Regions from separate parts of the Bacillus sp. CPT56D-587-MTF genome, predicted to be linked through region 2. Evidence: a T-box and tRNA genes for the amino acid it is inferred to sense, from the RefSeq annotation. Region 2 holds a T-box; the other regions hold tRNA genes.
The links. A T-box is a leader RNA that pairs with one kind of tRNA and senses whether it is charged. The one in region 2 lies ahead of alaS (alanine--tRNA ligase), so its partner is inferred to be a tRNA-Ala.
Positions count from the first base shown of each region.

Region 1 (7,135 bases), 510 kb from region 2:
CGGCTGGAAATATGGCAGATTCCGAGCCGTATTTAGCACGCCTCCAAGCTCAGATTGATAAATTCGACTTCAAAGTAGAAGCTGTTGCCCTTGATGCTGGCTATTTTACAGGATATATCTGTAAGAAACTATCAGAACGGAATATATTTATGGTGATGGGGTATCGCCGATTTGGAAAACGGAATAAAGAAGTACCGAAAAGCCAATTTAAATATGTAGAAGAAATGAATGTTTTCGCTTGTCCGATGGGATGTATTCTAGAATATGTAACAACTGATCGTGAAGGATACCGTCAATACAAATCGAATCCAGAAGACTGCGCTGTTTGTCCGTTACGTGAGGTGTGCTTTTCAAAGAAACAAAAACAAAAAGTTATCACTCATCATGTGTGGGAGAAATATAAGGATATTGCTAGAAAAAACAAGCTAACAGCTACAGGGAAAAGGTTGTATAAAGTACGCTGTTCCACTATAGAGCGAAGCTTTGCAGACGCCAAAGAACTACATGGCTACCGCTATGCCCGGTTTCGAGGGCTGAAGTCTGTCCAAATGCAAGCTTATCTCACCGCAGCTTGTCAAAACATGAAAAAAATAGCCCTCCACCTGACCAAAAAGGGTCAGGTGGAGGGCTATTTTTTAAAATTCTATTATTTTATGTTGTTTTTATTCGCTAAAATCAAAAAAGATTCCAGAGTGTTGGGAACCCTAAAGGGTTTCCCAACACTCTGAAAGAGCACTCTACGTAAAATAGAGTGCTCTTTTTCTATAAACGACCCTTATCCAGCAAAAGGGGTATATTGGGGATATACAAGGGAAACCGGAAAAGGAATTTATATTAAATTATATAAGTTCAGAGGTAAGAAGCAGTTTCCCACCTCTGAACTATTTAGCAATTATTATAGTACTGGTGCCATTGTTTCTTTTAATACTTTTACAGAATGAGCGAACTTCGCTTTTTCATCTTCATTTAGCTCAAGTTCTACGATTTCACGTACACCTTCGCGGTTAATTACAGCTGGAACACCTACGTAAGCATCTTTCTCGCCGTATTGACCTTCAAGGTATGCAGATACAGTTAATACGCTGTTCTCGTTGTTTAAGATTGCTTTAGTTACACGAAGTAGTGACATACCGATTCCGTAGTAAGTTGCACCTTTACGCTCGATGATATGGTAAGCTGCATCACGTACGTTTTCGAAGATTTTGTCTAAGTCTTCTTGTTTGTACTGTTCGTTGTTAGCTAAGATTGTTTCTAATTTTTGTACACCGATAGTAGCGTGGCTCCATACTGGAAGTTCAGTGTCACCGTGTTCACCAACGATGTAAGCATGAACGTTACGTGGATCTACATCTAAGTAGTCACCTAACATGTAACGGAAACGAGCAGAGTCTAAAGTAGTACCAGAACCGATTACGCGCTCTTTCGGTAAACCAGATTCTTTCCAAGTTACGTAAGTTAAAATATCAACTGGGTTAGTTGCGATTAAGAAGATTCCATCGAATCCGCTATCCATAATGCCTCGAACGATTTGTTTAAAGATCTTTGTATTTTTCTCAACTAAGTCTAAACGAGTTTCACCTGGCTTTTGTGGTAACCCAGCAGTGATAACAACTAAATCTGCATCTTTACAATCTGCATAGCTACCGCTCCAAACTTTTGTTGGTGATGGAGAGAATGGTACCGCATGGCTTAAGTCCATTGCTTCCCCTTCTGCTTTTGCTTCATTAACATCTACTAATACGAATTCTTCAGCTACACCTTGGTTGATCATTGAGTAAGCGTAACTACAACCTACAGCTCCTGTTCCTACTAATACTACACGATTGATACCTTTTTTCATGGTAATTTCCCCTCTCTATTGTTCACGTATATTTTTTTATGATTGTTTAAGTAATTAATTAAAATACTAATTTAATGTTGTTTAACTTCTTTACATTCATATTGTAGCACGTATTATTGTGAATTACTTCACAAATTATGACCTATTTGTGAACTTTTTCACATAGAGTGTAAAGTTATTGGAATAGGTGTGGAATCCATTTCAATGGAGGCGTTTTCTTTAGATTGTGAAAGGGATTTTCTTGTGGTTTTTGTCGGTAAGTGAAATTATACCAGCGATTTTTAGAATATATCGACCGTAACTCCAAATATATCAGCGATTATTAAAATTTATCGATCGTAACTCAAATTATATCAGCGATTTTTGCAATATATCGACTTACCGACAAAACTCGACAATACTGACAACATAAAAAAGCTGTCTTCAGTAGATCACAGCTATTGAGAGAAAGCAGCTTCTTCTATATATTATTTATTTTCCACAGTAGCTCCCAGATGCATTTTCATCGGTTTCTCCAAGTGTAGGAGGCTACAGCCATACAGCTGGGGTAAAAGTTCAAGTTGAAGTTAATTCCTTCATATTCATACAGGTCCAAATAATTAACATGATTGTATTTACGGCTCTCTATGTACCCAACTGCAACAGCGAATACTTCATATTTCTTCTATTGCATAAAAAAGCAGACTATCCAAAGTCCATTTTTATACAACAAAAAAGAGATAGCAGATTATGCTATCTCTTTTAGTATGACCCGTACGGGATTCGAACCCGTGTTACCGCCGTGAAAGGGCGGTGTCTTAACCACTTGACCAACGGGCCAGTTCTGGCAGAGAAGAAGGGATTCGAACCCTCGCACCGCGTTCGCGATCTACTCCCTTAGCAGGGGAGCCCCTTGAGCCACTTGGGTACTTCTCTATAAATATGGCTCCGCAGGTAGGACTCGAACCTACGACCGATCGGTTAACAGCCGATAGCTCTACCACTGAGCTACTGCGGAACAATTATGGTGGGCCTAAATGGACTCGAACCATCGACCTCACGCTTATCAGGCGTGCGCTCTAACCAGCTGAGCTATAGGCCCATAATTGAAAAGCGGGTGAAGAGAATCGAACTCTCGACCAGAGCTTGGAAGGCTCTTGTTTTACCACTAAACTACACCCGCATTAAATTGTAAATGGTGAGCCATGAAGGACTCGAACCTTCGACCCTCTGATTAAAAGTCAGATGCTCTACCAACTGAGCTAATGGCTCATTTTGAAAGTGGTGCCGACTAGAGGACTTGAACCCCCAACCTACTGATTACAAGTCAGTTGCTCTACCAATTGAGCTAAGTCGGCTTGCGTTTTCAAAATGGTGGCTCGGGACGGAATCGAACCGCCGACACGAGGATTTTCAGTCCTCTGCTCTACCGACTGAGCTACCGAGCCTTTATGTAAAAATGGCGGTCCCGACCGGGGTCGAACCGGCAATCTCCTGCGTGACAGGCAGGCATGTTAACCACTACACCACGGGACCATTTGGTTGCGGGGACAGGATTTGAACCTGCGACCTTCGGGTTATGAGCCCGACGAGCTACCGTGCTGCTCCACCCCGCGATGATAAAATATTTACTTTAGAAAAAATGGAGGAGGTAGAGGGATTCGAACCCCCGCGCGACTCTCGCCGCCTGTCGGTTTTCAAGACCGATCCCTTCAGCCGAACTTGGGTATACCTCCGAGATATATACGTCTAATGGTGGACCTTGTAGGACTCGAACCTACGACCGGACGGTTATGAGCCGTCTGCTCTAACCAGCTGAGCTAAAGGTCCTTTATGGTAGCGGCGGAGGGGATCGAACCCCCGACCTCACGGGTATGAACCGTACGCTCTAGCCAGCTGAGCTACACCGCCATAAATGATATTAATATAAGTGGAGCCTAGCGGGATCGAACCGCTGACCTCCTGCGTGCAAGGCAGGCGCTCTCCCAGCTGAGCTAAGGCCCCATGTTTTTTAGGAATATCGGGAAGACAGGATTTGAACCTGCGACCCCCTGGTCCCAAACCAGGTGCTCTACCAAGCTGAGCCACTTCCCGTTAATAAAAGCGCGCCCGAGAGGAGTCGAACCCCTAACCTCTTGATCCGTAGTCAAACGCTCTATCCAATTGAGCTACGGGCGCATATGGTGCCGAGGGCGGGGGTCGAACCCGCACGGTGGTCACCCACCGCAGGATTTTAAGTCCTGTGCGTCTGCCTGTTCCGCCACCCCGGCATGTCATATTGAAAATTGGAGCGGAAGACGGGATTCGAACCCGCGACCCCAACCTTGGCAAGGTTGTATTCTACCACTGAACTACTTCCGCAAGACATGTATGAGTTATTTAATTAAAAGTGCGGGTGAAGGGAGTCGAACCCCCACGCCAAAGGCGCCAAATCCTAAGTCTGGTGCGTCTGCCAATTCCGCCACACCCGCATATTAATTTATTTAAGAAAAATGGGGCGACTGATGGGAATCGAACCCACGAATGCCGGAGCCACAATCCGGTGCGTTAACCACTTCGCCACAACCGCCATGATTTCTGGTGCCGACTAGAGGACTTGAACCCCCAACCTACTGATTACAAGTCAGTTGCTCTACCAATTGAGCTAAGTCGGCTAAATGGTGGAGGATGACGGGATCGAACCGCCGACCCCCTGCTTGTAAGGCAGGTGCTCTCCCAGCTGAGCTAATCCTCCATTTGCCTGGCAACGTCCTACTCTCACAGGGACAAGGTCCCAACTACCATCGGCGCTAGAGAGCTTAACTTCCGTGTTCGGTATGGGAACGGGTGTGACCTCTCTGCCATCATTACCAGACTGTATTCATTTAAGACAAGAATATAAAAAACTCATTTACTTTCGAAAGTCAACAAGTTTTTTATATTCTTTCAAAACTAGATAACATTGCTACATATTATATGGTTAAGTCCTCGATCTATTAGTATTCGTCAGCTCCACATGTCACCATGCTTCCACCTCGAACCTATCAACCTGATCATCTTTCAGGGATCTTACTAGCTTACGCTATGGGAAATCTCATCTTGAGGGGGGCTTCATGCTTAGATGCTTTCAGCACTTATCCCTTCCGCACATAGCTACCCAGCTATGCCCTTGGCAGAACAACTGGTACACCAGCGGTGCGTCCATCCCGGTCCTCTCGTACTAAGGACAGCTCCTCTCAAATTTCCTACGCCCACGACGGATAGGGACCGAACTGTCTCACGACGTTCTGAACCCAGCTCGCGTACCGCTTTAATGGGCGAACAGCCCAACCCTTGGGACCGACTACAGCCCCAGGATGCGATGAGCCGACATCGAGGTGCCAAACCTCCCCGTCGATGTGGACTCTTGGGGGAGATAAGCCTGTTATCCCCGGGGTAGCTTTTATCCGTTGAGCGATGGCCCTTCCATGCGGAACCACCGGATCACTAAGCCCGACTTTCGTCCCTGCTCGACTTGTAGGTCTCGCAGTCAAGCTCCCTTATGCCTTTGCACTCTACGAATGATTTCCAACCATTCTGAGGGAACCTTTGGGCGCCTCCGTTACACTTTAGGAGGCGACCGCCCCAGTCAAACTGCCCACCTGACACTGTCTCCCGGGTCGATAAGACCCGTAGGTTAGAATTTCAATACAGTCAGGGCGGTATCCCACCAGCGCCTCCACCGAAGCTAGCGCTCCGGTTTCAATGGCTCCCGCCTATCCTGTACAAACTGTACCAAAATTCAATATCAGGCTACAGTAAAGCTCCACGGGGTCTTTCCGTCCTGTCGCGGGTAACCTGCATCTTCACAGGTACTATAATTTCACCGAGTCTCTGGTTGAGACAGTGCCCAAATCGTTACACCTTTCGTGCGGGTCGGAACTTACCCGACAAGGAATTTCGCTACCTTAGGACCGTTATAGTTACGGCCGCCGTTTACTGGGGCTTCAGTTCAGAGCTTCGCTTACGCTAACCCCTCTCCTTAACCTTCCAGCACCGGGCAGGTGTCACCCCCTATACTTCGCCTTACGGCTTCGCAGAGAGCTGTGTTTTTGCTAAACAGTCGCTTGGGCCTATTCACTGCGGCTTTCCGTTAAGAAAGCACCCCTTCTCCCGAAGTTACGGGGTCATTTTGCCGAGTTCCTTAACCAGAGTTCTCTCGCACACCTTAGGATTCTCTCCTCGCCTACCTGTGTCGGTTTGCGGTACAGGCACCTTTTATCTCGCTAGAAGCTTTTCTTGGCAGCGGGGAATCAAAGACTTCGCTCCATAAGGAGCTTCCCCATCACAGCTCAGCCTTTACGATAAGCGGATTTGCCTACTTATCAGCCTAACTGCTTGGACGTGCACAACCAATCGCACGCTTCTTCTATCCTTCTGCGTCCCTCCATTGCTCAAACGATAAAGAGGTGGTACAGGAATATCAACCTGTTGTCCATCGCCTACGCCTGTCGGCCTCGGCTTAGGTCCTGACTAACCCTGAGCGGACGAGCCTTCCTCAGGAAACCTTAGGCATTCGGTGGACGGGATTCTCACCCGTCTTTCGCTACTCATACCGGCATTCTCACTTCTAAGCACTCCACCAGTCCTTCCGGTCTGACTTCACTGTCCTTAGAACGCTCCCCTACCACTGATACCATTGGTATCAATCCGCAGCTTCGGTGGTGTATTTAGCCCCGGTACATTTTCGGCGCAGAGTCACTCGACTAGTGAGCTATTACGCACTCTTTAAATGGTGGCTGCTTCTAAGCCAACATCCTAGTTGTCTAAGCAACTCCACATCCTTTTCCACTTAATACACACTTTGGGACCTTAGCTGGCGGTCTGGGCTGTTTCCCTTTTGACTACGGATCTTATCACTCGCAGTCTGACTCCTAAGGATAAGTCATTGGCATTCGGAGTTTGACTGAATTCGGTAATCCGATGAGGACCCCTAGTCCAATCAGTGCTCTACCTCCAAGACTCTTACACTTAAGGCTAGCCCTAAAGCTATTTCGGGGAGAACCAGCTATCTCCAGGTTCGATTGGAATTTCTCCGCTACCCACACCTCATCCCCGCACTTTTCAACGTGCGTGGGTTCGGGCCTCCATTCAGTGTTACCTGAACTTCACCCTGGACATGGGTAGATCACCTGGTTTCGGGTCTACGACCACGTACTAAACGCCCTATTCAGACTCGCTTTCGCTGCGGCTCCGCCTCTTCAGCTTAACCTCGCACGGGATCGTAACTCGCCGGTTCATTCTACAAAAGGCACGCCATCACCCGTTAACGGGCTCTGACTATTTGTAGGCACACGG
Region 1 is NZ_JBYTEF010000001.1:4,522,857-4,529,991, forward strand. It holds partial or broken gene AC3WVZ_RS23315 (IS1182-like element ISBth7 family transposase) at 1-635, shown strand, start outside; gene AC3WVZ_RS23320 (L-lactate dehydrogenase) at 896-1,840, opposite strand; tRNA gene AC3WVZ_RS23325 (tRNA-Glu) at 2,588-2,659, opposite strand; tRNA gene AC3WVZ_RS23330 (tRNA-Ser) at 2,665-2,755, opposite strand; tRNA gene AC3WVZ_RS23335 (tRNA-Asn) at 2,763-2,837, opposite strand; tRNA gene AC3WVZ_RS23340 (tRNA-Ile) at 2,845-2,921, opposite strand; tRNA gene AC3WVZ_RS23345 (tRNA-Gly) at 2,932-3,002, opposite strand; tRNA gene AC3WVZ_RS23350 (tRNA-Lys) at 3,016-3,091, opposite strand; tRNA gene AC3WVZ_RS23355 (tRNA-Thr) at 3,102-3,177, opposite strand; tRNA gene AC3WVZ_RS23360 (tRNA-Phe) at 3,192-3,267, opposite strand; tRNA gene AC3WVZ_RS23365 (tRNA-Asp) at 3,280-3,355, opposite strand; tRNA gene AC3WVZ_RS23370 (tRNA-Met) at 3,359-3,435, opposite strand; tRNA gene AC3WVZ_RS23375 (tRNA-Ser) at 3,463-3,555, opposite strand; tRNA gene AC3WVZ_RS23380 (tRNA-Ile) at 3,573-3,649, opposite strand; tRNA gene AC3WVZ_RS23385 (tRNA-Met) at 3,654-3,730, opposite strand; tRNA gene AC3WVZ_RS23390 (tRNA-Ala) at 3,751-3,823, opposite strand; tRNA gene AC3WVZ_RS23395 (tRNA-Pro) at 3,840-3,913, opposite strand; tRNA gene AC3WVZ_RS23400 (tRNA-Arg) at 3,924-3,997, opposite strand; tRNA gene AC3WVZ_RS23405 (tRNA-Leu) at 4,001-4,089, opposite strand; tRNA gene AC3WVZ_RS23410 (tRNA-Gly) at 4,106-4,180, opposite strand; tRNA gene AC3WVZ_RS23415 (tRNA-Leu) at 4,210-4,290, opposite strand; tRNA gene AC3WVZ_RS23420 (tRNA-His) at 4,313-4,388, opposite strand; tRNA gene AC3WVZ_RS23425 (tRNA-Thr) at 4,398-4,473, opposite strand; tRNA gene AC3WVZ_RS23430 (tRNA-Val) at 4,478-4,553, opposite strand; rRNA gene rrf (5S ribosomal RNA) at 4,558-4,673, opposite strand; rRNA gene AC3WVZ_RS23440 (23S ribosomal RNA) at 4,775-7,135, opposite strand, start outside.
Region 1: it has a tRNA-Ala gene. The T-box ahead of alaS (alanine--tRNA ligase) is inferred to sense a tRNA for this amino acid. The anticodon was not compared.

Region 2 (7,135 bases):
TGCTGCATTTTTTGAATAAATGCTTTATCGTTTAATTGACGCGTAACATCATCTTTATTCCACTTTAGTTCTGTCGCAATCGTTTCTGCAATTTCAGTTACTTGCGCCCCTTCTTTAATCGTCACTTTATAAAGAGCTGGACGATGCACGTTGCCAGATGACATTTGTTCGATCACATCTTCAGCATTCATTGAAGGATTTAATAAATATGTACCTGCTTGTAAACTTTTCGATTTAGCCTTTGTATAAAAACTAAAAACTGTACCGTTTTTTACAGCGCCTTTTTCTTCTAAAATTTCTCCAATTTTACTTGTAGATGATCCTTTCGGAATTTCTACTTCAATCTCTTTTTTATTCCCGCTATCAACTGGTCCTAATGCAGATGAAATATACGCATAGACTGAACCACAAACTAAAAGCAATGCAATAATCGAAAATAAAAAGATGCGTCTACGCTTCTTTTTCACTTGATTCTCTATCAAAACATTTCCTCCTTACTTAATTGTAGACCGTATGTACACCTTTCTATACAGCACGATGTAAAAACGCAACAAATTCACTTATCTTTTTTAATTGATACTTTATTTTTCTACAATCCGTCTCATTATACTACAAAGACTTACACAGTTTCGACAAAAAATCTTTCATTTTACATATAAATACAAAAAAAGATGGACTGTATGTCGTCCATCTTTTCAGTACTTATTATTCAGCTTCTTGCTCATCAGCAATAGTGTTAAACGTTTCTTGTACCATTTCCCACTCTTCTTCTGATTCGATTGGAAGTAAAACTCCGCCCTCTTCTTCATTTTGCTCATAAGCCATTGCATCATAAATTGGGTCTCCATCTTCATCTACTTCACCGATTGGAGAGAAGATTACGTATGATTTTTTACCAAATTTGTCAGCATCAAAAGTGAAAATAATTTCACATAAATGTTCGTTACCTTTTTCGTCTACAATTGTAATTTGACGTTCTTCCATTTTGGTCACCTCTTATTTTCTATCTAAAAATCCTTGTAAGATTACGACTGCAGCCATCTTATCGATTACTTGTTTTCGCTTCTTACGACTTACATCAGCTGAAATGAGTAGACGTTCCGCTGCCATCGTTGACAAACGCTCGTCCCACATTACAACGTCTAATTGTAACAGCTCTCGTAGGTTTTCTGCAAATTGTTGGCACGCTTCACCACGTGGGCCAATTGTACCATTCATATTTTTAGGTAAACCTACTACTATTTTGTCCACATTGTACTGCTTTACTAACTCAGAAATACGATCAAAACCAAAGTGACCTCGTTCTTCGTTAATCTTAATTGTTTCTAATCCTTGTGCTGTCCAGCCCATCTCGTCGCTAATTGCAACTCCGACTGTTTTTGTACCTACATCTAAACCTAATATCCGCATAAACTACTCCTCACGATGATGTTTCAAGTAAGACTTCACAAGCTCTTCAATTAACTCATCACGTTCAAGCTTGCGAATGATGCTACGTGCATCTTTATGGCGAGGTATGTATGCTGGGTCTCCACTTAATAAATAACCGACGATTTGGTTAATCGGATTATAGCCTTTTTCTTGAAGTGCATCATACACAGTTAAAAGTACATCATTTACATGGACACTCTGTTTTTCATCTTGAATGCTAAACTTCATTGTTTTATCAAAACCGTCCATTTCAAGCACCTCACTTATATAGTAAGTATAGGGAGAAGAACTTCTCCTCTCCCTACCATTGTACACTACTATCTCTTTATTTTGAAACAGATTTAACGTACTCTTGTACAAATGCTAAAGCTTCTTCGACTTGAGCTGGGTTTTTACCGCCTGCTTGTGCCATATCAGGACGGCCACCACCGCCACCGCCGCAACGAGAAGCTACTTCTTTCACAAGTTTACCAGCATGGTAACCTTGGCTAATTAAGTCTTTCGTTACACCTGCTAGGATGTTTACTTTATCGTCATTAACAGACGCTAATACAACAACTGCTGATTCTAATTTATTTTTCAGATCATCCATCATCGTACGTAAGTTGTTCATATCTGCAACATTTACTTTCGCTGCTAATACATTCACACCATCAACTGTCATTACAGAATCAGTTAAGTTTCCAGCTTCGATATTGCTTAATTTCGCAGCAAGAGATTCATTTTCTTTTTGCAGTTGTTTCACTTCAGCAAATAGACCATCAACTCTTGTTAAAATATCTTTCGGATTTGTTTTCATTTTTCCTGCTGCTTCTTTTAATAAACCTACTTGATCGTTCATTAATTCGTATGCAGACTTACCAGTTACTGCTTCAATACGACGAGTTCCTGCACCAATACCAGACTCAGCAACGATTTTGAAAATACCGATAGAAGCTGTATTATCAACGTGACAACCACCACAAAGCTCTAAGCTGTAATCGCCAACTTGTACAACGCGTACAACATCTCCGTATTTTTCACCGAATAATGCCATTGCGCCCATTTCTTTCGCTTCTTCGATTGCTTTTTGAGAAATCTCAACATCAATACTTTCCCAAATTTTTTCGTTTACCATACGCTCAATTTTTTCTAATTCGTCAGCTTGTACTTGACCGAAATGAGAGAAGTCAAAACGTAGACGTTCAGAAGTTACAAGAGAACCTGCTTGGTTAACGTGTGTTCCAAGTACGTCTTTTAATGCTTGGTGTAGTAAGTGAGTTGCTGTATGATTTTTTACAACGCTACTACGGTTTTTCGTATCGATAATAGCTTTTACAGCCGCATCTTTCGTTAATGTACCTTCTTCAACAACAACTTTATGCAAGTTTTGGCCGTTTGGTGCTTTTTGTACGTCTTTTACAAGAACTTTCACACCATCTGCAAGAAGGTAACCACGGTCTGCAATTTGTCCACCACTCTCAGCATAGAATGGTGTTACATCAAGAATTAACTGTCCTTCTTCACCAGCTTGTAAGCTGTCTGTGTATTCGCCGTTTTTCACAAGTGCAACAACGTTACTTTCTGTTGCAACTGTACCGTAACCAACGAATTCGCTCGCTACTTTAATTTCTCCAAGGACACCACCTTGAACTTGCATGGAATCAACGTCTTGACGAGCAGCACGTGCACGCTCACGTTGTTTTTCCATTTCATTTTCAAAACCTTCATGATCAACTGTCATGCCAGCTTCTTCTGCATATTCTTCTGTTAATTCAATTGGGAAACCGTATGTGTCATATAGACGGAACGCATCTACTCCAGAAATAACAGTTGTTTTTTCTTCTTTTGCTTTTGCAATTACTTCAGCTAAAATCGCTTCACCATCATGAAGTGTTTCATGGAAACGCTCTTCTTCGTTCTTCACAACTTTCGCAATGAAATCTTTCTTTTCAAGTACTTCTGGATAGAAGTCTTTCATTACTTCTCCAACAACCGGTACTAATTCAAACATAAATGGACGGTTGATGTTTAATTTCTTCGAATAACGAACAGCGCGGCGTAATAAACGACGTAATACATAACCACGGCCTTCGTTAGATGGAAGAGCACCGTCACCAACAGCGAATGTTACTGTACGGATATGGTCAGCAATTACTTTGAATGCCATATCTTTTTCTAAATCGCCATTACGATATTTTTCACCAGAAATTGTTTCTGTTGCACCAATCATCGGCATGAATAGGTCTGTATCAAAGTTCGTAGGTACATCTTGAACGATAGATGTCATACGCTCTAGACCCATCCCTGTATCAATGTTTTTCTTAGGAAGTGGTGTATATGAACCGTCTGGATTATGGTTAAATTGAGAGAATACAAGGTTCCATACTTCTAAGTAACGCTCGTTTTCTCCGCCTGGATATAATTCTGGGTCACTAAAGTCATTACCGTAAGCTTCTCCGCGGTCATAGAAAATCTCTGTATTCGGTCCACTTGGCCCTTCACCGATATCCCAGAAGTTTTCTTCTAAGCGGATAATACGCTCTTTTGGAACGCCCATTTTCTCATTCCAAATTGTGAATGCTTCTTCATCTTCTGGATGGATTGTAACTGATAGTAATTCTTTATCGAATCCGATCCATTTGTCGCTCGTTAAGAATTCCCAAGCCCATGTAATTGCTTCTTCTTTGAAGTAATCACCAATTGAGAAGTTTCCTAACATTTCAAAGAATGTATGGTGACGAGCTGTTTTCCCTACGTTTTCAATATCGTTTGTACGAATTGATTTTTGAGCATTTGTAATACGTGGATTTTGTGGGATTACACGTCCATCAAAATATTTTTTTAATGTAGCTACACCACTATTAATCCATAGAAGAGATGGATCTTCATGTGGAACTAGTGATGCACTAGGTTCTACTGCATGTCCTTTTTCTTGGAAAAAGTCTAAAAACATTTGACGAATTTGTGCGCCTGTTAGTTGTTTCATTGTATTTTCCTCCTTAAATATAAAAAACTCCCGTCCCTATAAAAGGGACGAGAGTTAACTCGCGATACCACCCTAATTATGAATTGATTACAATAACAATCAATTCATCACCTCATGGTGCCGTAACGTGGCAAGACGGCAGTGATTAGCTGCTCTCAGGATTAGCTTTCTGTTACCCTTCATTTAAAGCTTCTTTCAGCCATATGGAAGCTTCTCTCTATAAATGGACTGTAACGTACTTGTTCCGTCATTGATTTAATGTATTATATGACTAAATATAATAGAATTCTCTTAAGTTTGTCAATGTAGATAATCATTTATATTGTATTAATTGCTTATTTATCATAGGTATTCTACTATTCATTCTTAACAGCCTTTTCATATATTATGCGTTTATTAACAAATCGGAATCTCCTTATAAGAATGATTTATAAAAATTTCTAAATATTACTTTTTTTGCTATAATTAAATTATTGTTAATAAAATAAAGGAGCGATTACAATGACAACCTTACTTAGCAAAGCTAAAAACATATTAGCGACTGACGAAACGATATTATTTTACGCAGCATGTTCATTAGACATATTTATTTATCGTTCCGTCGCAAGGCCAGGATTGCTAATTTTAACGAACAAAAGACTATTCTTTTATGGGCCAGATGTAAGTAAGAATCCAATATTTGAAGAGTACTCTTTCGCAAAAATTTCTAATCTAAAAGAACAAAAGCGTCTTTTCAACAATCAAATTATATTTATGTATGATAACGAATGGAAAAAAATAAAACATATTCAAACAAATGATGTGAGCTCCCTCATTCAAAAAATACACGAGCAACTTTCTAAATAAATATATGATTAGCCCTCTATTTCTTACATAGAGGGCTTCTATACTTACACATCTTCTTTTTTCAAGAGCGGTCTCACATGAACAATGACAGTGCGAATAACTGCTAAAATCGGAACCGATATTAGCAATCCTACAATCCCAGCTACCTCTCCCCCAACTAGTAAGGCAAGCATAATAATAACGGGATGCATACGAAGTGACTTACCAACGATGTAAGGCGATAAAATGTTACTCTCCACAAATTGCAAAATCGCAATCGTGATCCCCGCCTTAATAAGTAAACTCGTTGATACTGTTGCTGCAATCATTAACGTCGGGATCGCTCCTAAAATAGGACCGAAGTATGGGATTATATCCGTTACCCCAATAATAATGCCAAGCAATAATGGATATTTCATACCGATAAACCAAAAAGAAAGAGCTGATACTCCCCCTAATACTAAACAAACAAATAACTGTCCTCGAATATAGCTTCCAAGTGACTTATCAATTTCTTTCGCAAGCATTTGCCCCGTACCTCGCCATTTACTTGGGACTAGTTTCCAAAAGATATGATAAAACTCACCATAATCTTTTAATATGTAAAATACAATAAACGGTATTAAGAAAATAATGAGCAATGAATCGAGTACACCACGAGCTGTACTCATCACTTTATTTAAAAGCGCTTGAATCTTCGTTTCCACACCCACAAAAAGTTGCTTCACCTTTTCATGAATGAACGAAGGGAAATTCGCTGTTTGTTCTGTAACGCCATCCATCCACGAATCGTACATCTTTGTAAACTGGGGAAATTGTTCATTAATCTCTTGTAACTGTTTAATAACAACTGGTGTTCCTTTATAAATCCCATAACCAATTCCGCCAAAGAAAAGGATATAAATGAGCAAAATGGCAAGTGTACGGGGCATCCCTTCCTTATGAATTTTTTCAATTAAAGGGTGCAATAAATACGCAATAAAACACGCGATAAGAAACGGCGTGATTGCTACTTTAAATACAAAAATAATCGGTGCCCATAGCGGCTTAATTTTTAAAAAGACGAGCAGACAAAGAAAAACAAGTAACAATAATCCTAAACGATATATCCAAATGATTTTAAGATTCTTCACATGAAAAACCTCCTCCACCTTTATTTTGAAAATAAATGGGGTAGGTTATGTGCGAAACTTTTAAAATCTTTTCATACGGACCATACTGTTTTTTAAAGACGTACATATAAATAACATAACAAGGACAACCACCCCTGAGAATACAGCATGAATTAATATAATCAGGAGGGCTAATTATGGTTTTGTTTATGCTTGGATTATCAGCACTTTTTATGATTCTTGAATGGATTTGTATCGGGTTCGGTATTTGGAAGGGGTTCTTTATTCATTCCTCACGTAAAGAAAAAGCGAAGCAATTATGGCAGTATGGAATACTTGGCGTTGGCTGCTACGGTCTATCTTATCTTTTCTCAGAGATCGGACTTTTTTATTTGCATATGGGTGCATAAAAAAACTCCCTTGTCTACAAGGGAGTTTTTCAATTTATCGAAATGATTATAAGTAAGACTTAATCATCTTACGTGCTTTTTTCATATTGCGTTTTGAAAATACATCTTGTTTACGAGCATATTGATATGCTGCAGCTCCAACACCTAATGCGATTAATGAATTGCGTAGATTCAAAGTAAATCCCCCTTTTCGTTATCCGATCGTTCTTTCATTCTCATCAAATAAATCATCAAGAGAGCTTAATGAACCGTCTTCCTCAACTTGATGTGTATGGATTTTCCCCTTTGAAACCGATAATTCGATATAACAATTCCAGCAATAAAATTGGTTGACACCTATTTTTCCAATGTCTTTCCCTTTGCAATTTGGACAAATGAACATATGGCTT
Region 2 is NZ_JBYTEF010000001.1:4,009,814-4,016,948, forward strand. It holds gene mltG (endolytic transglycosylase MltG) at 1-482, opposite strand, end outside; gene AC3WVZ_RS20660 (DUF1292 domain-containing protein) at 706-984, opposite strand; gene ruvX (Holliday junction resolvase RuvX) at 997-1,410, opposite strand; gene AC3WVZ_RS20670 (IreB family regulatory phosphoprotein) at 1,414-1,680, opposite strand; gene alaS (alanine--tRNA ligase) at 1,757-4,399, opposite strand; T-box leader at 4,440-4,659, opposite strand; gene AC3WVZ_RS20680 (PH domain-containing protein) at 4,901-5,245, shown strand; gene AC3WVZ_RS20685 (AI-2E family transporter) at 5,290-6,357, opposite strand; gene AC3WVZ_RS20690 (hypothetical protein) at 6,534-6,746, shown strand; gene AC3WVZ_RS20695 (YrzQ family protein) at 6,793-6,921, opposite strand; gene AC3WVZ_RS20700 (YrzR-like zinc ribbon domain) at 6,940-7,128, opposite strand.

Region 3 (7,135 bases), 1.0 Mb from region 2:
TAGCGAAAGACGGGTGAGAATCCCGTCCACCGAATGCCTAAGGTTTCCTGAGGAAGGCTCGTCCGCTCAGGGTTAGTCAGGACCTAAGCCGAGGCCGACAGGCGTAGGCGATGGACAACAGGTTGATATTCCTGTACCACCTCTTTATCGTTTGAGCAATGGAGGGACGCAGAAGGATAGAAGAAGCGTGCGATTGGTTGTGCACGTCCAAGCAGTTAGGCTGATAAGTAGGCAAATCCGCTTATCGTAAAGGCTGAGCTGTGATGGGGAAGCTCCTTATGGAGCGAAGTCTTTGATTCCCCGCTGCCAAGAAAAGCTTCTAGCGAGATAAAAGGTGCCTGTACCGCAAACCGACACAGGTAGGCGAGGAGAGAATCCTAAGGTGTGCGAGAGAACTCTGGTTAAGGAACTCGGCAAAATGACCCCGTAACTTCGGGAGAAGGGGTGCTTTCTTAACGGAAAGCCGCAGTGAATAGGCCCAAGCGACTGTTTAGCAAAAACACAGCTCTCTGCGAAGCCGTAAGGCGAAGTATAGGGGGTGACACCTGCCCGGTGCTGGAAGGTTAAGGAGAGGGGTTAGCGTAAGCGAAGCTCTGAACTGAAGCCCCAGTAAACGGCGGCCGTAACTATAACGGTCCTAAGGTAGCGAAATTCCTTGTCGGGTAAGTTCCGACCCGCACGAAAGGTGTAACGATTTGGGCACTGTCTCAACCAGAGACTCGGTGAAATTATAGTACCTGTGAAGATGCAGGTTACCCGCGACAGGACGGAAAGACCCCGTGGAGCTTTACTGTAGCCTGATATTGAATTTTGGTACAGTTTGTACAGGATAGGCGGGAGCCATTGAAACCGGAGCGCTAGCTTCGGTGGAGGCGCTGGTGGGATACCGCCCTGACTGTATTGAAATTCTAACCTACGGGTCTTATCGACCCGGGAGACAGTGTCAGGTGGGCAGTTTGACTGGGGCGGTCGCCTCCTAAAGTGTAACGGAGGCGCCCAAAGGTTCCCTCAGAATGGTTGGAAATCATTCGTAGAGTGCAAAGGCATAAGGGAGCTTGACTGCGAGACCTACAAGTCGAGCAGGGACGAAAGTCGGGCTTAGTGATCCGGTGGTTCCGCATGGAAGGGCCATCGCTCAACGGATAAAAGCTACCCCGGGGATAACAGGCTTATCTCCCCCAAGAGTCCACATCGACGGGGAGGTTTGGCACCTCGATGTCGGCTCATCGCATCCTGGGGCTGTAGTCGGTCCCAAGGGTTGGGCTGTTCGCCCATTAAAGCGGTACGCGAGCTGGGTTCAGAACGTCGTGAGACAGTTCGGTCCCTATCCGTCGTGGGCGTAGGAAATTTGAGAGGAGCTGTCCTTAGTACGAGAGGACCGGGATGGACGCACCGCTGGTGTACCAGTTGTTCTGCCAAGGGCATAGCTGGGTAGCTATGTGCGGAAGGGATAAGTGCTGAAAGCATCTAAGCATGAAGCCCCCCTCAAGATGAGATTTCCCATAGCGTAAGCTAGTAAGATCCCTGAAAGATGATCAGGTTGATAGGTTCGAGGTGGAAGCATGGTGACATGTGGAGCTGACGAATACTAATAGATCGAGGACTTAACCATATAATATGTAGCAAATGTTATCTAGTTTTGAAGGAATATATATTAAAATTTCTTCTTGACATTTCGAAAGAAATGTTTATAATGATAAAAGTCTGGTAATGATGGCAGAGAGGTCACACCCGTTCCCATACCGAACACGGAAGTTAAGCTCTCTAGCGCCGATGGTAGTTGGGACCTTGTCCCTGTGAGAGTAGGACGTTGCCAGGCTAATATTATTCCGCAGTAGCTCAGTGGTAGAGCTATCGGCTGTTAACCGATCGGTCGTAGGTTCGAGTCCTACCTGCGGAGCCATTATGCTTCCATAGCTCAGCTGGTAGAGCACTTCCATGGTAAGGAAGAGGTCACCGGTTCAAGCCCGGTTGGAAGCTTGGGAATAGGTTTAAAACTTTTTTGGCCCGTTGGTCAAGTGGTTAAGACACCGCCCTTTCACGGCGGTAACACGGGTTCGAATCCCGTACGGGTCACCACTTTTGGAGGATTAGCTCAGCTGGGAGAGCACCTGCCTTACAAGCAGGGGGTCGGCGGTTCGATCCCGTCATCCTCCACCATATATATTTAAAATGTCGGAGGGGTAGCGAAGTGGCTAAACGCGGCGGACTGTAAATCCGCTCCTTCGGGTTCGGCAGTTCGAATCTGCCCCCCTCCACCATTTTCTTTAAAATAACCTGAGAGGGTTTATTTTTTTGAAAAGATAACCATACTAGTAAATATTAATGGGCTATAGCCAAGCGGTAAGGCAACGGACTTTGACTCCGTCATGCGCTGGTTCGAATCCAGCTAGCCCAGCCATTTACGAGCCATTAGCTCAGTTGGTAGAGCATCTGACTTTTAATCAGAGGGTCGAAGGTTCGAGTCCTTCATGGCTCATCATTTTTGCGGAAGTAGTTCAGTGGTAGAATACAACCTTGCCAAGGTTGGGGTCGCGGGTTCGAATCCCGTCTTCCGCTTAATTAATAAGGGGCCTTAGCTCAGCTGGGAGAGCGCCTGCCTTGCACGCAGGAGGTCAGCGGTTCGATCCCGCTAGGCTCCATCTAAATAAAAAAGCTTATATCATACGATGTAAGCTTTTTTTGTGTTTAAAAAGACAACTTTTATACTTGTCGTTTAAAATGAAGAAAACGTAAAAATAAGGGATGGGGAGATAATTGTGAAAGTTGTTATTGCATCTGATTCATATAAAGAAAGCCTAAAAGCTATAGAAGTATGTGGAGCTATTGAAAGAGGTTTTAGAGCAATTTTTCCTAATGCAGAGTATGTGAAAATACCAATTGGAGATGGAGGAGAAGGGACGGTTGAATCACTTGTTGATGCTACAGGGGGGAGAATTATATCAATTAGTGTGACAGGACCGCTTAGAGAAGGTATACAAGCTTTTTATGGCATTTCTAAAGATAAAAAGACAGCGTTTATTGAAATGGCAGCAGCATCAGGATTACAGCACGTTCCAGTTGAAAAGCGCAACCCACTTATTACAACGACAAAAGGAACAGGAGAACTTATATTACATGCGCTAGATCAAGGAGTGGAGTACATAATTTTAGGACTTGGAGGAAGTGCTACAAATGATGGCGGGGCAGGTATGTTAGCGGCTTTAGGAGTAAGGTTTATAAATGGTAAGGGTGAAGTAATAGATCCATCTGGAGGCACATTACACTCGATTGTTACTATTGATTTTTCACGAATGGACCCACGCTTAAAGGGGGTAAAGATAGAAGCGGCATGTGATGTGGATAATCCATTAGTCGGAATGCAGGGAGCATCTTTCGTATTTGGGAGACAAAAGGGTGCAAATATAGAGATGATGAAAGAGCTAGATGAGAATTTACAACATTATGCGAATATGCTTAAACGATATGTATCTTTTGATGTATCTGAAATACCTGGTGCAGGGGCAGCGGGAGGAATGGGAGCGGCTGTTATTTCAGTGTTAAAGGGAGACTTGCGTAGGGGCATTGAAATTGTATTAGATTATACAAATTTCGATAAACATATAGAAGATGCACATCTTATTATAACTGGTGAAGGTAGAATAGATAAACAAACTGCATATGGAAAGGCTCCTGTGGGTGTTGCGGGGCGTGCAAAACGTTTTTCTGTGCCTGTAATTGCTATTGGAGGGTCTGTATCATCTGATTATTCAGCTGTGTACGAGAAAGGAATAGATGCGGTATTTAGTATCACAACGAGACCGATGACACTAGAAGAAGCATATAAAGTAGCAGAAGAAAATATTGAAATGACAACGAAGAATATTGCAACAGTATGGAAAATAGCATCAGAAAAACACTTCTAAATATAGGAGTGTTTTATTATTATTATTTAATAATAGTGATTGCGATTGTTTCATTAAGTTAACTTTATACATAGAATAGTCTTAAAATTTGGTTTTCAACGTGAATATAAGTGAATAAATTGTATATCCATACAGAAAAATGTCGAGTTGAGTCAGACTATATAAAAGATTTAAAATATTTAGTGAAGGCATAAAAGGGGGATACTATCTATGAAAAAAGAAATCTCAGTTATTGGAGTTCCAATGGATTTAGGACAGATGCGTCGTGGAGTTGATATGGGACCGAGCGCGATCCGTTATGCAGGGGTAATTGAAAGAATTGAAGAAATTGGATATGACGTTAAAGATATGGGAGATATATGTATAGAGAGAGAAAAAGAGATAGATGAAAATACAAAATTAAGAAACCTTACACAAGTTGCAACTGTATGTAATGAATTAGCAAGTAAGGTGGATCATATTATAGAAGAAGGTCGTTTTCCACTTGTATTAGGTGGTGACCATAGTATTGCTATCGGTACATTAGCTGGTGTAGCAAAACATTATAAAAACTTAGGCGTTATTTGGTATGATGCACACGGTGATTTAAATACAGAGGAAACTTCACCATCTGGAAATATTCATGGTATGTCACTTGCAGCAAGTTTAGGTTATGGACATTCTTCACTTGTAGATTTATACGGAGCATATCCAAAGGTGAAAAAAGAGAATGTCGTAATTATCGGTGCGCGTGCATTGGATGAAGGAGAAAAAGATTTCATTCGCAATGAAGGTATTAAAGTGTTCTCAATGCATGAAATTGATCGTATGGGGATGACGGCTGTGATGGAAGAAACAATCGCATATTTATCTCATACCGATGGTGTACACTTATCATTAGATTTAGATGGTCTTGATCCTCATGATGCACCAGGTGTTGGAACGCCTGTAATTGGCGGTCTATCTTATCGTGAAAGTCATTTGGCGATGGAAATGTTAGCAGAAGCTGATATTATCACATCTGCTGAATTTGTTGAGGTAAATACGATTTTAGATGAGAGAAATAGAACGGCAACAACAGCAGTTGCTTTAATGGGTTCTTTATTCGGTGAAAAACTAAAATAAATGTAAGAAAAGCAACTGAGAAGTTGCTTTTTTTATTTGAAAATAAGCGTATAATAATGATTTATATTATACTGTACAATAAAAATGTTTGACATCTTACCAATTTGAGCTAAAGGGGGTTGTTTGTAATTGTCGTTTGTTTCATGTATGGTATAATTAACTAGTTGTTGGAAATACATACAGATAGAGCATAAAACAATATTTCAATATATGGATAGAATTGCTCGTAAGTAGGAGGAAGGGATAGCATGCCTTTTGAAGATACGACCATTTTGAAATATCTTAGTACGGCATTAGATATTGCCATTGTATGGTTTATTATATATAAGCTAATTCTTATAATCCGAGGGACGAAAGCTGTTCAACTTTTAAAAGGGATTACAGTTATTATCGTCGTTAAGATGATCAGTATTTTCCTTGAATTGCGTACGCTATCTTGGCTAACTGAACAAGTATTAACGTGGGGATTTTTAGCCGTTATTATTATCTTTCAGCCAGAATTGCGAAGAGCACTTGAGCAGCTAGGGCGCGGGAGTTTATTTTCGCGTGTTGGAACGCATGAGGATGATGAACCTGAAATGGTTGCAACAGCGATAGCAAAAGCAACCGAATATATGGGGAAACGTAGAATTGGTGCATTAATTACTTTGTCAAAAGAGACCGGTATGGGTGATTATGTGGAAACGGGTATTCCGCTTAATGCAAACGTATCATCGGAATTACTTATTAATATTTTTATTCCAAATACACCTCTTCATGACGGAGCGGTAATTATGCAAGGAAGTACAATTAAAGCAGCAGCATGCTATCTTCCATTATCAGAAAGTCCGTTTATTTCTAAAGAATTAGGAACTAGACATCGTGCTGCAATGGGAGTTAGTGAAGTTACTGATAGTATTACAGTAGTTGTGTCTGAAGAAACTGGTCAAATTTCTTTAACGAAAAATGGTAAGTTGCATCGTGATTTGAAGACAGAACAGCTGAAAGATATGTTATTAGCTGAATTTAGTGGAAACGAAAAAACGACTTCTTCGTCTTTATGGAATTGGAGGAGAAAGCGTCATGGATAAGTTAATGGAGAATCATTGGTTTTTAAAAGGGATCTCATTACTATTGGCGTGTATGCTTTTTATGTCAGCGACGTTAACTGAAAAAAATACGACATCAGGTATATTACCTTTTGCAAATGATACGAAAGAAACATTAACTAATTATGCTATTAATCTTAAGTATGATGAGGAGAAATATATTGTAAGTGGTATTCCGGCAGAGGGCGTTAAAGTAAAATTAGAAGGCCCAAAAGCATCAGTTGCTACAGCAAAAGCAAAAAAACAATTTGACATACCGGTTGATTTGCGAGATAGTCCAAAAGGAACTTATGAGATTTCTTTAAAAACGAACGGGCTTCCAGATGATGTGAAAGGAACAGTTCAGCCATCAACAATTAAAGTTACTCTTCATGAAAAGGCGAGAAAATATGTTCATGTAGATCTGAAATTATCAAATGAGGATCAGATGCCAGCGGGGGCTACTCTAGAAAAATCAAGCCTTAAACCGGATACTGTTGAGGTAGTTGGGACGAAAGAAGAAATTGAAAGCATTTCCTCTGCCAAAGCGTATGTTGATTTAAAAGGTGTTAATAAAACTGTTACAAAAACGCCCGAAGTTACATTATACAATAAAGAAGGAAAACGTTTAAATGTAAGAACAAGTCCATCTAAGATTAGTGTAACGTTGAATGTGGCAACGCAAACTACAGCCAATAATACTGAAAAAACTGTTCCTGTAACGTATACGAAGAAGGGGAGTTTAGCAGAAGGATTGGCGGTTACAAATATCAGTGTTGAACCGAGAGAAGTAACGATAGCTGGTCCAAAAGATATTTTGGATAATATACAATCGCTAGAGGGGGTCGAAGTAGATCTTAGTCAATTGACAGAGTCTACAACATTCGATGCCTCTGTTTTATTACCCAAGGGTGTAACAAGTGCAAAACCGAATCAAGTGAAGGTTTCGGTGGGAGTGCAAAAAACAAAACAAACGAAAACAAAAACGATTGATGGTATCCCAATCCAGAAAAATGGACTGTCTAAAGATGTTACTGCTCAGCTACTTTCGCCGCAAGA
Region 3 is NZ_JBYTEF010000001.1:5,025,348-5,032,482, reverse strand. It holds rRNA gene AC3WVZ_RS26115 (23S ribosomal RNA) at 1-1,612, shown strand, start outside; rRNA gene rrf (5S ribosomal RNA) at 1,704-1,819, shown strand; tRNA gene AC3WVZ_RS26105 (tRNA-Asn) at 1,829-1,903, shown strand; tRNA gene AC3WVZ_RS26100 (tRNA-Thr) at 1,908-1,980, shown strand; tRNA gene AC3WVZ_RS26095 (tRNA-Glu) at 2,005-2,079, shown strand; tRNA gene AC3WVZ_RS26090 (tRNA-Val) at 2,085-2,160, shown strand; tRNA gene AC3WVZ_RS26085 (tRNA-Tyr) at 2,178-2,261, shown strand; tRNA gene AC3WVZ_RS26080 (tRNA-Gln) at 2,327-2,401, shown strand; tRNA gene AC3WVZ_RS26075 (tRNA-Lys) at 2,407-2,479, shown strand; tRNA gene AC3WVZ_RS26070 (tRNA-Gly) at 2,488-2,559, shown strand; tRNA gene AC3WVZ_RS26065 (tRNA-Ala) at 2,570-2,642, shown strand; gene AC3WVZ_RS26060 (glycerate kinase) at 2,760-3,905, shown strand; gene rocF (arginase) at 4,116-5,009, shown strand; gene cdaA (diadenylate cyclase CdaA) at 5,258-6,079, shown strand; gene AC3WVZ_RS26045 (CdaR family protein) at 6,072-7,135, shown strand, end outside.
Region 3: it has a tRNA-Ala gene. The T-box ahead of alaS (alanine--tRNA ligase) is inferred to sense a tRNA for this amino acid. The anticodon was not compared.